4 regions of the Streptomyces sp. 2-1 genome follow, and region 4 is predicted to be linked to each of the others. Evidence: riboswitches for the same ligand, from Rfam matches in the RefSeq annotation. Region 4 holds a riboswitch; each other region holds the start of a gene.
The links. Region 4 has a riboswitch for cobalamin ahead of ACN20J_RS32345 (ribonucleoside-diphosphate reductase subunit alpha). Riboswitches for the same ligand answer to the same signal wherever they lie in the genome.
Positions count from the first base shown of each region.

Region 1: another riboswitch for cobalamin. It lies ahead of ACN20J_RS16285 (prenyltransferase/squalene oxidase repeat-containing protein); the one in region 4 lies ahead of ACN20J_RS32345 (ribonucleoside-diphosphate reductase subunit alpha).
Region 2: another riboswitch for cobalamin. It lies ahead of ACN20J_RS12895 (cobalamin biosynthesis protein); the one in region 4 lies ahead of ACN20J_RS32345 (ribonucleoside-diphosphate reductase subunit alpha).
Region 3: another riboswitch for cobalamin. It lies ahead of ACN20J_RS09260 (ABC transporter substrate-binding protein); the one in region 4 lies ahead of ACN20J_RS32345 (ribonucleoside-diphosphate reductase subunit alpha).

Region 1 is NZ_CP183383.1:3,682,402-3,686,571, reverse strand. Features, by position in the region: gene ACN20J_RS16295 (energy-coupling factor transporter transmembrane component T) at 1-568, opposite strand, end outside; gene ACN20J_RS16290 (SCO2322 family protein) at 680-1,369, opposite strand; gene ACN20J_RS16285 (prenyltransferase/squalene oxidase repeat-containing protein) at 1,366-2,634, opposite strand; cobalamin riboswitch at 2,743-2,927, opposite strand; gene ACN20J_RS16280 (phosphotransferase) at 3,024-3,758, shown strand; gene ACN20J_RS16275 (MBL fold metallo-hydrolase) at 3,843-4,170, opposite strand, start outside.
Region 2 is NZ_CP183383.1:2,929,120-2,933,289, forward strand. Features, by position in the region: gene ACN20J_RS12885 (inorganic phosphate transporter) at 1-1,055, shown strand, start outside; gene ACN20J_RS12890 (hypothetical protein) at 1,068-1,289, shown strand; cobalamin riboswitch at 1,420-1,556, shown strand; gene ACN20J_RS12895 (cobalamin biosynthesis protein) at 1,654-2,610, shown strand; gene ACN20J_RS12900 (cobyric acid synthase) at 2,607-4,139, shown strand; gene cobN (cobaltochelatase subunit CobN) at 4,136-4,170, shown strand, end outside.
Region 3 is NZ_CP183383.1:2,110,378-2,114,547, forward strand. Features, by position in the region: gene ACN20J_RS09255 (FecCD family ABC transporter permease) at 1-989, opposite strand, end outside; gene ACN20J_RS09260 (ABC transporter substrate-binding protein) at 986-2,020, opposite strand; cobalamin riboswitch at 2,087-2,274, opposite strand; gene ACN20J_RS09265 (TIGR03767 family metallophosphoesterase) at 2,507-4,170, shown strand, end outside.
Region 4 is NZ_CP183383.1:7,324,628-7,328,797, reverse strand. Features, by position in the region: gene mctP (monocarboxylate uptake permease MctP) at 1-121, shown strand, start outside; gene ACN20J_RS32355 (nucleoside hydrolase) at 445-1,434, shown strand; gene ACN20J_RS32350 (GNAT family N-acetyltransferase) at 1,527-2,045, shown strand; cobalamin riboswitch at 2,078-2,249, shown strand; gene ACN20J_RS32345 (ribonucleoside-diphosphate reductase subunit alpha) at 2,388-4,170, shown strand, end outside.

The DNA of each region.
Region 1 (4,170 bases), 3.6 Mb from region 4:
GGACGTCCGCGATCAGGTTCGGGGCGAAGGTGAGGGCCACCACTACGGCAACTCCCGCTTCGTACAAGGCTCCTGGGAGGGATTTGAGGAGGCGGGCCGGGTTCGCGAGGGCGTTCGCGGCGCCTACGCAGATGAGGAGGGTGGCGAGTTTCAGGCCGTCGTAGAGGGCGAAGGTCAGGCCTTCGGCGGTGACTCGGCCTCCGATGCGGATGCCCTCCGCCCAGGCCGGGAGGGGGAGTTCGGGGAGGGTGAGGAGGGTGTGGGTGCCGGGGATGGGGGAGCCGAGGATGACCGCGAAGGCGAGGCGGATGGCCAGGACGGCGAGGGCCAGTTTTACGAAAGCGCCGTAGGAGTGGGCCCAGGGGGCCTCTGTTCGGCGGGCCGCTACTACATAGCCGGCTACGCCGATCAGGAGGGCCAGGAGGAGGGGGTTCGTGGTGCGGGAGGCGGCTGTTCCCAGGCCGAGGGCCCAGAGCCACCAGGCGCCTGGGTGGATTGCGTTGGTTCTGGTTGCTTGTGGGGCGGTGAGTCTGTGTTGGACTTTTCTGGATCGGGTGCCCGGTGCCATGGGCTGTGCCCACCCGTTCCGCCCTGCGGAACGCCTGCCCACAGCACTTGTAGCTGCGGTATTGCGTCCCCGGTGTCGGTCGTCCTTGCTGGCGGTCATTGCACAGGCCCGTCAACCCCGGCGGCGGCGGGCTTGCCATACCGCTGCCGTGCCCAGGGCTGCTACCGCGGCGATTCCGGTCAGTAGGCCCAGCGAGGGGCCGCCGTTGTCGTCCCCGTCGGCGGAATTGCTCTCCGCCTCCTCGCCGGGCGACGCCGAAGCCTTCGGGCGGTCGTCCGCGACCGGCTCTCCGCAGCCCGTGGTCGGGTAGCCCGCGATGGCGCAGAGCAGGGCGTTCGTGTCGTAGCGGAGCGGCTTGGCGACGGCGGCGAGGGCGTCCGCGGTCGTGGCGTCGTCGTCCACGCGGGCGCAGGCCGTGCGGGGGCGGGGCGGGGTCGAGCCGGACGGGGCGTCCGCGGGCGTGCCGAAGTCGAGGACAAGGCCGACCCGCTTGGACCCCTCCCGTGCGGGCGTCTTCGCGCAGATCGTCGCGAAGTCGGCGGTGCCGCGCGGCTTCGCCGAGTCCTTGGAGTCCTCGCTCACCGAGAAACGGAACCCCTGGACGTCACCGTCCGAGGGGCGGGCGGTCGACGGCCCCTGGGTCGCGTACACCCACGTGTCGGCCGTATCGGCAGTATCGGCGGTGGAATTCCGGTCCCAGAAGGACCAGTAGCGGTAGCCGACCGCCTGGGCCTGCCCCGCCGTGCCGAGGACGGCGAGCAGGAGACACAGGACCGGCAGAACCAGGCGGCGGCAGGTCACGGCTGCTGCTTCTTGTTACGGCCGCTGAGGAGGAAGCCGATTCCGATGCCGCCGACCAGGCCGACCCCGATGATCCACCAGAGGCTGACCCCGCCGTCGTCCTCGTCCGAAGCATCTGCCTCGTCACTCTTGCCGTTCGCCGGGGCGGTGGAGGCGTCGGAGGACGTTGCCGCGGGGCCGGTCGCGCCGAGCTGCTTCACGAGGTCGGCGCCGCCGAAGGCGCGCGGGTCCGTGCCGGTGGCGTTCGCCGCGAAGATCAGCTGTGCGTACGCCGCCGGGCCGCTCTTCGCCGCCCAGGTACCGGAGTTCTTCTCCAGCCAGGCCAGCGGCTTCTCGGTGTCGGCCGTGCGGCCGGCGGCGGCGAGCGCGACGACCGTGTCGGCGGTGTTGCCGTAGTCGGGCTGGTCCTCGGCGCCGGGGAGGGACGACTTCAGGTAGCCGTTCTTGGCGACCGCGCCCGCGAGGTACCGGGCGCCGTTGGCCGCCGCGTCCTCGATCGTGAAGGAGTCACCGCCCGCGCACTCGGACGCCTTCGGGGATGCCTTGTCGGCGCCGTCCTCGTCGGGATCGGCGTCCAGGCCCTCGCCGAGCGCGCCCAGTACCCCGGCCGCCGTGGCGTCCGCGTTCGCCGCGAGCTTGCCCTTCTTGTCCGGCTGGAAGGCGAAGGCGCCGCCGCCGGTCTCGTCGCAGGGGACGGAGAGGCCGAGCAGGGCGTCGTACGGCGTCCGGTCGTCCTTCGAGGGCACGTCCTTCGGGTCGGTGTCCCCGGCGTCCAGGGCCCCGATCACGACGGACGTCGAGTTGGTGTCGCTGGGCGTGCCGGGGAAGTAGCCCCAGCCGCCGTCCTTGTTCTGCACGGACTTCAGCCACTTCACGGCCGCGCCCGTCACGGCGTCGCTCGCGTCGAGGGCCTCCAGGGCCTGCAGCGCGGCGGCCGTGCTGTTCGTGTCGACCTTGGTCTTGGCGTCGCACTTGGCGCTCGGGTCGGGGCGGTACGCCGTGAAGGCCCCGCTCTCGCACTGCTGGCCGACGAGCCAGTCGACGGACTTCTTCGCGGGCTTCACATCCACGGTGTCCTGGGCGAGCAGCGCGAGCGACTGCCGCCAGACGCCGTCGTAGGTGGGGTCGGTGCTGCCGTACAGGGCGGAGGGGAACGCCTGGGACGGGCTCGCGCCGGGCGACTCGTCGGCGAGGGCGGCCGGCGCGAACGCCGTACCGATCACGGCGGTGGCGGCCAGTACCGCTGCGCTGCGGCGGACAAACATGATCGGCGGATGCCTTTCCCGGTCAGGGAGCCGGGCAGCCTGGAATCCAAGGCGGCTCGGCCCCGTATGCCTCGACGGTGCCGGTCACCGGCGGTCCCGGTGACGCGAGCCGGTCACGTCCGTACGGGGCAGTCCGGCTCACCGCCCCTGATCGGCTGATCCATTGATCCATTGATCCACGGATCCAGTGATCGACCGATCGGCCGGGCGGCACACGGTTGCGGGTCAGCGCCGGATTTGCACCGGCTTCCCCCCGTACGACTGTGATGACGACCCGCTCACTGTACCGGCCCGTAGCAAGACCCTGAGGGGCGGCCGTGGGGTCGCCTGTGGGGCTGTCCGTGAGGCTGCCTGTGAGGCCGGGCGGCGGCTCCGGGTAGCTTCTGCCCATGGGGATACCTGCGGGGGCCGGCCGCCTGCTCGGTTCGGGGCGCACGGCGGATGTCTACGCGCTCGGCGATCGCGACGGCCACGACGGACTCGGTGACGGCTCCGGCGGGGAGTGGGTGCTGCGCCGGTACCGGGACGGCTACGGGGACGCGCCGGCCGAGGCGGCCGTCATGGAGTACGTACGGGGCCACGGCTATCCCGTGCCGCGCGTGCGGGCGGCGGAGGCGCGCCCGCGCACCGACCTCGTGATGGAGCGGCTGTACGGGCCGACCGTGGTCGAGGCGCTGGTAGCAGGCCAACTCACCGCCGGGGAGGCGGGGTTGGCGCTCGCGCGGCTCCTGCGCGACCTGCACGCGATCCCGGCCCGCCGCTCCACGGACCCCGCCGTACGCGTCCTCCACCTGGACCTGCACCCGGAGAACGTGCTCCTCACCCCGGCCGGACCCATGGTGATCGACTGGGCCAACACCGACGAGGGCCCGCCCGGCCACGACTGGAGCATGTCCGCCGTGATCGTGGCCCAGGTGGCCGTCGACGACGATCCCCGCGCGCCCCTGGCCGAGGAGATGCTGTCGGCGCTGCTGGCCGACTGCCCCGACCCGGCACTCCTGACGGGCCCGGACGGCGGCCTCGGCTGGGCGACGGGACAGCGGGCCGCCAACCCGACAATGAGCCGCCACGAGGTCGAACTCCTGGGTGAGGCGGGGGAGTTGATCCGCAGGTTGCTGGACTAGCTCCTGTCCGTCCCGGCTCCTGCGCGGACGCTTCCACCTGGAGCCGCAGGGCATGCACCATGCCCTGCCGCCCGAGGGGCAGGTTCAAACGGCCACGTACGTCACCGGATCGCTCCCCGGGACCGCCTCCGCGTGGCCCAGTTTCACCAGTCGGCGCAGGTGGGCCTCCGCCTCCGAGACGGCGATGTTCCGTGATCCGTAGGGGATGTCGTCCCACGGGCGGTTCCACTCCATGCGGACGGCGAGCTGCCAGGAGGTGAGCGGGGTGACGAGGAGGGAGCGCAGGTCGGTGAGGCGGGACTCGTGGTGGTCGAGCAACTCCCTTACGCGGGCCGGGGCGTCGGTGAAGGCGTGCAGGTGGGCCGGGAGGACCTCGGCCGGTTCGAGGCGGCCGATCCGTTCCAGGGAGTCG
Region 2 (4,170 bases), 4.4 Mb from region 4:
TCGCCAAGACGATCTCCGGCGGCATCATCAACGAAGAGGGCATCCGCACCGAAGTGATCTTCGCGGCGCTCGTCGGCGCCATCCTGTGGAATCTGCTGACCTGGCTCCTGGGTCTGCCCTCCAGCTCCTCCCACGCACTGTTCGGCGGCCTGATCGGCGCCGCCGTCATGTCGGCCGGCTGGTCGTCGGTGAACGGTTCGACCGTCGTCACCAAGGTGCTGCTCCCCGCGATCGCCGCGCCGCTGGTGGCCGGCCTCGCCGCGATGCTCGCCACCCGGCTGACCTACCGGATCAGCAGGAAGGCCGGTGAGCAGGCGACCTCCAAGGGCTACCGCGCCGGTCAGATCACCTCCGCGGGCCTGGTCTCGCTGGCCCACGGCACGAACGACGCGCAGAAGACCATGGGCATCATCACGCTCGCCCTGGTCACCGGCGGTGTGATCGCGCCCGGGTCGAACCCTCCCCTGTGGGTCATCGTCTCCGCCGGTATCGCCATCGCGCTCGGCACCTACCTGGGCGGCTGGCGCATCATCCGCACCATGGGCAAGGGCCTCACCGACCTCGCGCCGCCGCAGGGCTTCGCCGCCCAGACCAGTGCCGCGACGGTCATCCTGGCCTCCTCGCACCTCGGCTTCTCGCTCTCCACCACCCAGTCCTGCTCCGGCGCCGTGATGGGTTCGGGCCTCGGCCGCAAGGGCGGCGTCGTCCGCTGGTCGACCGCGACCCGCATGTTCGTCGCCTGGGGCCTCACGCTTCCCGCCGCCGGTCTGGTCGGCGCGGGCGCCGAGTTCCTCACCAAGCAGGGCACCTGGGGCATCGTCCTCACCGGCGCGCTGCTGATCGCGGGCTCGGCGGTCATCTGGACGCTCTCCCGCCGCCAGCCCGTCACCGTCGACAACGTGAACGACGTCAACGGCGAGCCCGCCGGCGTCGTGACCACCGCCATCGCGGCCGTCACCCCGCCGCCGGCGGGCACGGTCGCCGCGGCCGACGACCTCAAGACCACCATCCCGGGCCCGGACGCCACCGAGCCCGCCCGCCCGGCCACGGTGTAAGGAACCCACAGCATGAAGATCGACTGGGCAGCCCTCGGCTCCGTCTTCGGAGTCAGCCTCATCGTCACCGTCGCCCTCGTGGGCCTCTTCACCCTCGGCATCGTCGGCCTCTCCAAGCGCGAGTCCGCCTCCGCCCAGGGCAACACCGCGACCCTCGCGGTCACGGGCGCGTACGCCTGCTTCGCCGCATGCGCGGCAGCGGTGACGTACGGGATCTATCTGATCGTCGCCTGACGCGTACGGCACCTCCGTCACGCACGACTCCGCCCCGTCGACCCTCCGGTCGGCGGGGCGGAGTCGTGTCCGTGTGTGGGCCTCAGCACACTCTCCCGTCGCAGGTCAACGGCAAGTTGACGGGTGTTCGTGGGCGTGGTGGACTGCCGGAGCCATGTACGGCGGCAGGAGAGGAAGCCGGTGCGAATCCGGCGCGGTCCCGCCACTGTTACCGGGGAATCGATACCCCGGGAGCCAGGAACTCTCGCCGTCGGTCTCGTCGAACCAGGGCGCGGACACCCTGAGTGAGGACAAATCGCCATGCGCGGCTGCCCAAGTGCCTTTCCAGCGACGGTTGTGCCCGACCTGACGGTCGGCTGAACCGATGCGTGCCGATCGCGTCTTCGCGTACGGCGCCGCCGCCGGCCTTCTCGGTGACCTGCTGCTCGGCGATCCCCGCCGGAGGCATCCGGTCGCCGCGTTCGGGCGGGCCGCGGGTGCCGTGGAGCGGGTGCTGTGGCGGGACCACCGGGGGTGGGGCGCGCTGCACACCGCCGTGTGTGTGGGTGGCGCTGTGTCCCTCGCCGCCGTCGCCGACCGTTCCGTACGGACCTCTCGCATCGCGTCCGTCGCGTTGACCGCCGCCGCCACCTGGTCCGTCGTCGGCGGGACTTCGCTCGGGCGGGAGGCCCGGGCCATCGGCGGGGCGCTCGCCGCCGGGGACATCGAGGTGGCCCGGGAGCGGCTGCCCCACCTGTGCGGGCGGGATCCGCAGGCGCTGGACGCCGACGGGATCGCCCGGGCCGTCGTGGAGTCCGTCGCCGAGAACACCTCCGACGCCGTCGTGGGCGCCCTCGTGTGGGGTGCAGCGGCCGGTGTGCCGGGGCTCATCGGGTTCCGTGCCGTGAACACGCTCGACGCCATGGTCGGGCACAGATCCGCCAAGTACCGGCGGTACGGGTGGGCTTCCGCACGGCTCGACGACGTCGCGGGCTGGCCGGGGGCGCGGCTCACCGCCGTCCTCGCGGCCGTCGCGGGAAGCGATCCGCGCGGGGCCGTACGCGCCTGGCGTGCCGACGCCGTCAAGCACCCGAGCCCCAACGCCGGGCCCGTCGAGGCCTCGTTCGCGGGGGCGCTCGGCGTGCGGCTCGGCGGGACGCTCTCGTACGCCGGAAGGGTCGAGCACCGGCCCGTACTCAATGGTGGAGGGCGGGCCGTGGAGGTCGCGGACATCGAGCGGGCCGTACGGCTCTCGCGGCGCGTGGGCTGGCTCGCGCTCGGCGTGAGTGTCGCCGGACGGCTCCTCGTCAACGGCCTTCGCACGAAGGGGCGTACGTCATGAGTCGGGGAACGAGCGGGGGAACGGGCGGCGGGCTGCTCGTCGCCGGTACCACCTCCGACGCGGGCAAGAGCGTCGTGACCGCCGGGATCTGCCGGTGGCTGGTGCGGCAGGGCGTGAAGGTCGCGCCCTTCAAGGCGCAGAACATGTCGCTCAATTCGTTCGTCACGCGGGAGGGCGCCGAGATCGGGCGGGCGCAGGCCATGCAGGCGCAGGCCGCGCGCGTGGAGCCCACCGCGCTCATGAATCCCGTGCTGCTCAAGCCCGGCAGCGACCGCAGCAGCCAGGTCGTCCTGATGGGCAAGCCCGTCGGGGAGATGAGCGCCCGCGGCTATCACGGCGGGCGGCAGGAACAGCTCCTCGGGACCGTGCTGGAGTGCCTCGCCGAGTTGCGGGGCACGTATGACGCGGTGATCTGTGAGGGGGCGGGCAGTCCCGCCGAGATCAATCTGCGGCGGACGGACATCGTGAACATGGGCATCGCGCGCAACGCGCGGCTGCCCGTGCTCGTCGTCGGCGACATCGACCGCGGGGGTGTCTTCGCCTCCTTCTTCGGGACCGTCGCGCTGCTCTCGCCCGAGGACCAGGCGTGCGTCGCCGGGTTCCTCGTCAACAAGTTCCGCGGGGACGTGTCCCTGCTGGAGCCCGGCCTCGACATGCTCAAGAACCTCACCGGACGTCGTACGTACGGGGTTCTGCCCTTCCAGCACGGTCTGGGCATCGACGAGGAAGACGGGCTCCGGGTCTCGCTGAGGGGCTCGGTCCGGGAGTCCGAGGTCTCCTCCCCCGTCGGCGAGGACATCCTGCGGGTCGCCGTCTGCGCGATCCCGCTGATGTCCAACTTCACGGACGTGGACGCGCTGGCCGCCGAACCGGGCGTCGTCGTGCGGTTCGTGGACCGGGCGGAGGAACTCGTCGACGCGGACCTGGTCGTCGTGCCCGGCACCCGGGGCACGGTCAGGGCCCTGGAGTGGCTGCGGGAGCGCGGCCTCGCGGACGCCCTCGCCAGAAGAGCCGCGCAGGGGCGTCCCGTCCTCGGAATCTGCGGCGGCTTCCAGATCCTCGGCGAGCACATCGAGGACGAGGTCGAGTCGCGCGCCGGCCGGGTGGACGGGCTCGGACTCCTGCCCGTGCGCGTCCGGTTCGCGCGGGAGAAGACCCTCACCCGGCCCGTCGGCGAGGCGCTCGGCGAGCCCGTCGAGGGGTACGAGATCCACCACGGGGTCGCCCAGGTCACCGGCGGCACACCCTTCCTCGACGGCTGCCGGGTCGGCGAGGTCTGGGGCACCCACTGGCACGGCTCGCTGGAGTCGGACGGCTTCCGCCGGGCCTTCCTTCGCGAGGTGGCGGCCGCCGCGGGGCGCCGCTTCGTACCGGCCGCCGACACGTCGTTCGGGTCGCTGCGCGAGGAGCAGCTGGACCGGCTCGGCGATCTGATCGAGGAACACGCGGACACGGACGCGCTGTGGCGGCTCATCGAGTCCGGCGCGCCGACAGGACTGCCCTTCATTCCACCGGGAGCACCCGCATGAGCACAGTGTTGTTGTTGTCGACCGCCGACAC
Region 3 (4,170 bases), 5.2 Mb from region 4:
ACCAGCACGAACACCGGTACGCCGATCAGCGAGGTCACCACGCCCACGGGCACCTCCTGGGGGTCGAGGACGGTACGGGCCAGTGTGTCCACCCACACCAGGAACACCGCTCCGGCGAGGGCCGTGACGGGGAGCAGCCGGGCGTGCCCGGACCCCACCAACGCCCTTGCCGCATGCGGGAGTACGAGACCGACGAAGCCGATCGCGCCCGCCGAGCTGACGAGCGCGGCGGTCAGCAGCGCCGTGGCGCACAGCAGCACCAGTCGCGTACGGGCCACGGAGACCCCGAGCGTCGCGGCGGCGTCCTGGCCGAAGGCGAACGCGTCGAGCGTCCGCGCGTACCCGAGGCACACCAGCAGCGTGACCGCGAGCACCGCGAAGCACACCCAGACGTCGGTCCAGCCGACCCCGCTCAGTGAACCGAGCAGCCAGAAAAGCACCCCGCGGGTGGTCTCGGCGTCGGCGGAGGTCATCACCACGAAGGAGGTGAGCGCGGAGAAGAGCTGCATCGCGGCGACCCCGCTCAGCACCACCCGGTCCGTCGCCCCGCCCAGTGTGTGACTGAGCAGCAGGACGAGCCCGAACGACAGCACAGCGCCGAGGAACGCGCCCGCGGAGACCGAGAGGAGGCCCCCGCCGACGCCGAGGACGACCACGATCACCGCGCCGGTCGAGGCGCCGGAGGACACCCCGAGGACGAACGGGTCGGCGAGCGGGTTGCGCAGCAGGGACTGCATCACCGCACCGCACACGGCGAGTCCGGCCCCGCACACGGCCGCCAGGAGCGTACGCGGCAGGCGCAGCTCCCAGACGATCCCCTCCCGGATCGGGGTCAACTCCGAGCTGCCCCAGCCGAGATGGGACGCGACCACGGACCAGACGTCACCGACCCGGATGTCCGCAGGACCGATGGTGATGGCGACGGCGACGGACAGGAGGAGCAGGGCGACACCCGCGGTGATGAGCAGTCCCAGGCGCGGCCGTGTCACCCGGCGAGCCCGAACTCCCGCAGGGCGGAGGCGACTTGCTCGACGCCCTCGACCGTGCGGATGGTCGGGTTCATCGCCTGCCCGCTGAGCAGGACGTACCGCTTCTTCTTCACGGCGGTCATGTTCTTGGTGACCGGGTCGGACTCCAGGAACTCGATCTTCTTCCTCGCGGACTCGGCGGTCTGCGACTTGCGCGTGAGGTCGCCGATGACGAGCACGTCGGGGTCGCGGTCGGCGACGGTCTCCCAGTTGATCTGGGGCCACTCCTCGTGCGTGTCGTCGAAGACGTTCTTCGCGCCGAGGGTCCGGGTGATGACGCCGGGCGCGCCGCAACAGCCCGCCATGTAGGGCGAGTCGGAGTTGGCGAACCAGTAGAGGAGGGTGATGTCGGAGGCGTCGATCCCCGAAGTGGCCTTCTTCGTACGCTGCTTGAGGTCGGCGACGAGTCGCTCGCCCCGCTGCTCGACGCCGAACACCTCGGCCAGGTCGCGTACTTCGCCGTAGATGGCGTCCATGCCGAGTGCCTTCGTCCGCGCGCCGTCGCCGCCCGAGGCGTTGTCCTTGCCGACGCAGTCGGAGGGCGAGACGTAGGCGGGCACGCCGAGCTTCTCGAACTGCTCCCGGGTGGCCACGCCGCCCTTGCCGAGCGTCGAGACGAACGAGGCGGCGACGAAGTCCGGGTCGGCGTCCAGGACCCGTTCGAAGGAGGGGTTGTTGTCGGCGATCCGCTTCACCTTCGCGTTCGCCTTCTCCAGGCCCTTCATCACCGGGTCGGTCCAGGTCGCGGTGCCGGCCATGCGGTCGGCGAGGCCTAGCGAGAGCATGATCTCGGTGGTGCCCTGGTTGAGGGAGACGGCCCGCTTCGGCGGGGACTCGACGCGTACGGTCTGTCCACAGTTGTCGAGGGTGACGGCGGCCCCGGAGTTCCCGGAGTCCGTGTCCGACGACGTGTCTCCCGAACCGCAGCCGGTCAGCAGGAGAACCCCGGACAGGGCGAGGGCAGCGGGACGGGCAAGACGTGCGACGGGCACGGGAGTTCCTCAGTCGTCGAGGGCTCGAACGCGGAGCCCGGTCGTACGGTGCTCCCCCGTCGGCGCGTGACCGCGGAGGCCGCCAGCAGGTCTTCGGACTCGGGGTCACCCGGACGAGGCGCCTTCCCGGACCGTCATGTCGGTCCAGTGGCCGATGCCCCGCCCGTCACCCTCACCGCTGCGCGTCAGCTCCGGATTCCCACCGGATTCCCTGACCCACGTACATGGGTTCGACTGGCCTCGGCAAGCTATCACGGCGGGTGTCGCGGACCTGCGGGCGGACCTGCGGAGAGGCCGGGGACGGACCGGCGTACGGCCCTGCCGACGGACGCGGCGAACGGACCGGCAGGACGGGCCCCATCGGCCGCTCCACCTGTTCCGGCCGTGTTCACGGCTACGCCACACCCCTGCCCACGCCGCTGCCCCCACGGCCTGAATGAGTGGTTCCGCTCAGTCAATCTCCAGGAGGCACCGGAGGGCCGCCCCATGACCGGGACCGAAATGGCGGGGACCGCATCCGCAATCAACCGTCGTCGCTTTCTGCTCGCGTCCGGCGCCGTCGCGGTGGGAGCGGCCGGAGGAGCAGCCGCCGTCTTCCCGCGGCAGCACCCGACCCCGACCGTGCAGCCCGCCGCGGAGAGCGCCGCCCCTCAGCCGCCCCTCGCCACCCGACGACCGGCACGCCAGGCGCCGCGACGCGCGGCCCCGTACGCGGCGACCACCCTGGACACGACGGCCCGCCTCGCCGGCCACGCGCACCCCGACACCTACCGACGGCTCGTATCGGGCCCCGGCTGGCCCATGGTCGTACGCGGGGATCTCGCGCCCGCCGCCACCGGCCGCCAGGACCGGCGCACCCCGCTCGCCTGCTTCGTGCAGTTCACCGACCTGCACCTCACGGACGTGCAGAACCCGCTGCGCACCGAGTTCCTGCGGTCGCGCAGGCCCGCCGCGTGGCGGGCCCAGGAGGCGCTGACGGTGGCGGGGGCGGTGGCGCTCGTGGAGCAGGTGAACGCGCTCGGCCAGGGACCGCACACCGACCTCGCGCCCTCGTTCGTGATGACGACGGGCGACAACATCGACAACAACTCCGCGATCGAACTGGACTGGTTCCTCACACTGATGAGCGGCGGCAGGATCACCCCCAACAGCGGGGATCCGTCGGCGTACGAAGGCGTCCAGAACTCCGGTCTGCCCCTCTACTGGCACCCGGACGACGGGGCCCTGCGCGACCTGGACAAGCGACGCGGGCTGCCCCGCATACCCGGCTTCCTCGACGCGGCGATACGGCCCGTGACCAGCCCGGGGCTCGACATCCCCTGGTACTCCACGGTCGGCAACCACGACGACATCCCCGGCGGCTGTCTGTCACCCGCGCTGGGCGACTTCGCCGTGGGCTCCCGCAAGCTGCTGTCGGTCCCGGCCACAGACGCGGCGGCCTACGCGAAGGCGCTGAACTCCGGCGACGACCCCAAGAGCGAGGTGCTCTCGGCGATCCTCAAGCGGCACGCCACCTCGGCGCGGACGGTGACGGCCGACGAACGGCGCCGGCTGTTCACCCCGCACGAGTACCTGGCCGCGCACCTCGACCCCGCCCACGCCGGAGCGGGCCCGGTCGGCCACGGCTACACGGAGAACAACCTGGACGGCGACCGGATGTACTACACGTTCCGGATCGCCGAGAACGTCATCGGCATCAGCCTCGACACGACGTACCGAAGCGGCCACTACGAGGGCTCGCTGGGCACCGATCAGCTCCGCTGGCTGGAGCGGACGCTGGCCGCGCACAGCTCCCGGTCCTACGACGCCGACGGCCGCCCCGTACGCAACGCCGGGGCCGACGACGCCCACGTCCTGGTCTTCAGCCACCACCACAGTCCGAGCATGACCCGCCGCCCCGACGCCGCCCGCACGGAGGAGCCGCGGCACGACGGTGCGGAGGTCCTCGCCCTGCTCCACCGGTTCCCGAACGTGGTGGCCTGGATCAACGGCCACAGCCATGTCAACCGGATCACGCCCCACGCCCACGCCACGCCCGCCCGGTCCTTCTGGGAGGTCAACACCGCCTCCCACCTGGACTATCCGCACCACGCCCGCGTGATCGAACTGGCCGACAACGGGGACGGCACGGTCTCCCTGTTCACCACCCT
Region 4 (4,170 bases):
CAGGGCCTTCAAGGCCCCTGACGGCATCGACGAGACGTCCCCCGAGGACTACACGGCCGACGCGGGCGACAAGGGCGTCCAGGTCGAGCTGCCGTCGGCGACGGCGGGGGCCGGGCACTAGCCCCGCGGGCGGGGGCGGCCGGGCTTTATCGCCCCCGCCGCCCTTACCCATTCCCGTCCCTTACTCAGGGGCTCCGCCCCCGAACCCCCAAAAGATTGCGCAGTTCCCCGCGCCCCTAAAAGGGGCGCGGGGAACTGCGCACCCAGCCACGACTCACCCGCACACATCCCACCCCGCAAACCCCACCCACCCTCAGCAGCCTCTCCGGCGTTTGAGGAGCGGGGGTTCGGGGGCTGGCCCCCGAAAGGGACGGGAATGGGTAAGGGCGGCGGGGGCGACAACTGCCCCTGGCGGCACGGGAGTCCGCCGTTACGCTGGTCCGTGTGACCGTTCGCGATCCGATCGTCCTTGACAGTGATCCCGGGATAGACGACGCCGTGGCCCTCCAGTACCTGCTCGGCACGGGCAGGTGGGACCTCAGGGCCTACACCTCCGTGGGCGGCAACCTCCCCGTCGAGCAGACGTACCGCAACGCCCGCGCCCTGGCGAGAGCCCTCCGCATCGACACGGACGTCCCGGTCCACCGCGGAGCGGGCCGCCCGCTGACCCGCCTCCCGTACACGGCCGCAGACCACTTCCACGGCCCCGCGGGCCTCGGCCACGAGACGCTGCCCGACTCGACCGCCGCACACCCGACGGAGTCCTCCGCACAGGCGCTGCTGCGGCTCTCCCGGGAGCACGAGGGCGAGCTGACCGTGTGCGCGACCGGCCCGCTCACCAACGTGGCGATCGCGCTCCTGGAGGACCCGGCCTTCGCCCGCCGTGTGAAGAAGTTCGTGTTCATGGGCGGCAACGCGCAGGTGCCCGGAAACATCACCCCGGTCGCCGAGTTCAACATGTGGGCGGACCCGGACGCCGCCGAGGTGGTGCTCTCCTCCGGCATCCCGTTCACCATGGTCGACCTGGACGCCTCGCACCGCTGGCTCTTCGGCCCCGCCGACCTCGCCGCGCTGGAGGCGGCCGGGGAGGGCGCGGCGCTCGCGGCCCGGCTGCTGCGGGTCTACATCGACTCCTACCGCCGCCACGGCGGAGGCGACACCTGCCCGCTGCACGACCCGCTCGCCGTGGGCGTGTGCGCGGACGAGTCGTTCGTGACGCTCGCGGAGGGAGCCGTCGTCGTCGAGTGCTCCAGCGAACTCACCCGCGGCCAGACCGTGTTCGTCCCCTCGGCCGCCCAGCGGAACTACTACACCGAGTCGCCCGCCCTGACCGCCCGCACCCGCCACACCGGCCGCGTGGCCCTCGGCCCGGGCCCACGCGACTTCACGAAGGACTTCGTCACGACCCTCCCGCAGTGGCCGGCCGTGGGCTGAGCCCCCTTGGACGACCCCGGCTGGATGCCCCCGGCCGGGGTGCGGGAAAAACTCGGCGCTCCACGCCGTACCCCTCGGGCACACTGCCAGGCATGGACATCGTGATCAGGCGGGCGAGGCCCGAGGAGTACGAGGCTGTGGGCGAGATCACCGCGCAGGCCTATCTGGGGGACGGGCTCCTCGACTTCGGGGAGAGCGACGAGTATCTGGGCGAGCTGCGGGACGTGGCGAAGCGGGCCGCCGCCGCCGACGTACTCGTGGCCGTCCTGGGGACGGGCACGGGCGAGCGGGTCGTCGGCGGCGTGACCTTCGTCCCGTCCGGCGGGCCGATGGCCGACATCGCGCGCGAGGGCGAGGCCGAGATACGGATGCTGGCGGTCGCCACGGAGGCCCGCGGACACGGGGCGGGCGAGGCTCTCGTACGCGCCTGTGTCGACCGCGCCCGGGCCACGGACGGCTGCGTACGCGTCGTGCTCTCCACCCAGCGCACCATGCACAGCGCCCATCGCATCTACGGACGCCTCGGCTTCACCCGCGCCCCCGACCGCGACTGGAACCCGATCCCGGACCTCGACGACATCATGCTGCTCACCTACGAGTTGACACTCTGACACCCTCCGAAGCCGACACGACACAACATGTGGGGGTGCTTCCCGAGCCCGGCACAAGATGTATGCTCATGCTCGCTGTCGCCGCAGGGGAATCCGGTGCGAATCCGGAACTGTCCCGCAACGGTGTACTTGTGCATGTCTGTCCCCAGAGGAGAGCCGTGCGCCTGGTCAGTCCGAGGACCTGCCGACAGCGTGCCCAGGCCGCCCGGCCCGGGTGCCATGACGTCCGGGCCTCGCGGAGTGGGCCGGTGGACGCGGCGTACCGCTGCGCAGAGCGTGTACCCCCGTGTGCCCCGATCCCCCCTCCCCGCAGGCCCCGTGCCGAGCGAGGGAGAGCCCCACGTGACCATCGCGCCAGCCGATCCGGTCTCAGCGAAAGCGCCCCAGTACCAGCAGGACAGGGCCGAGGCCGACGGACCGGGAACCGTGTTGCTGCGGACCCTGACCGACCTCACCGCCGACCTTCCCGACGCCGATCCCGGCAGGGTCGCCGCCGCCGCGCTGCGCGGCCGGTCCTCCGTGGGGGCCGACGGGATCACCGCGGAGCTGCGCGAGCTGGCCACGGAGTCGGCCGCGGGCCTCATCTCCGAGGACCCCGTGTACTCGAAGCTGGCCGCCCGCCTGCTGACGATCGGCATCGCCGAGGAGGCCGCCTCACAGGGGGTCAGGTCCTTCTCCGAGTCCGTCGCGGTCGGCCACCGCGAGGGCCTGATCGCCGACCGCACCGCCGAGTTCGTACGGACCCACGCGGCCCGTCTGGACGCGCTGATCGACCTCGAGGGCGACGACCGCTTCGGCTACTTCGGCCTGCGCACGCTGCACAGCCGGTATCTGCTGCGGCACCCGATCACGCGGTCCGTCATCGAGACGCCCCAGCACTTCATGCTGCGCGTGGCGAGCGGCCTCGCCGAGGACGACACGACCCGCGCCCTCGACGAAGTGGCCGCGCTGTACCGGCTGATGAGCCGCCTCGACTACCTGCCGTCCTCCCCCACGCTCTTCAACTCCGGTACGCGGCACCCCCAGATGTCGTCCTGCTACCTCCTCGACTCCCCGCTGGACGAGCTGGACTCCATCTACGACCGCTACCACCAGGTGGCCCGGCTCTCGAAGCACGCGGGCGGCATCGGCATCGCGTACTCCCGGGTCCGTTCCAGGGGTTCGCTGATCCGCGGCACGAACGGGCACTCCAACGGCATCGTCCCGTTCCTGAAGACGCTCGACGCCTCGGTCGCGGCAGTGAACCAGGGCGGCCGGCGCAAGGGCGCGGCGGCGGTCTACCTGGAGACGTGGCACTCCGACATCGAGGAGTTCCTGGAGCTGCGCGACAACACCGGTGAGGACGCCCGGCGTACGCACAACCTGAACCTCGCGCACTGGATCCCGGACGAGTTCATGCGCCGGGTGAACGAGGACCGCGTGTGGTCGCTGTTCTCGCCGGCCGACGTGCCCGAGCTGGTCGACCTGTGGGGCGAGGAGTTCGACGCCGCCTACCGCAAGGCGGAGGACCAGGGCCTCGCCAAGAAGACCATCCCGGCCCGCGACCTGTACGGCCGCATGATGCGCACCCTCGCGCAGACCGGCAACGGCTGGATGACCTTCAAGGACGCCGCCAACCGCACGGCCAACCAGACCGCGCTGCCCGGCCACACGGTCCACTCCTCCAACCTCTGCACGGAGATCCTGGAGGTCACGGACGACGGGGAGACGGCGGTCTGCAACCTCGGGTCGGTCAACCTCGGCGCGTTCGTGGACACGGCCACCGGTGACATCGACTGGGAGCGGCTGGACGCGACCGTCCGTACCGCCGTCACCTTCCTCGACCGGGTCGTCGACATCAACTTCTACCCGACCGAGCAGGCGGGCCGCTCCAACGCCAAGTGGCGGCCGGTGGGCCTGGGCGCGATGGGTCTGCAGGACGTCTTCTTCAAGCTGCGGCTGCCCTTCGACTCCGCCGAGGCCAAGGCGCTCTCCACCAAGATCGCCGAGCGCGTCATGCTCGCCGCGTACGAGGCGTCCGCCGACCTCGCCGAGCGCAACGGCCCGCTGCCCGCCTGGGAGAAGACCCGTACGGCGCAGGGCGTGCTGCACCCCGACCACTACGACGTGGAACTGAACTGGCCGG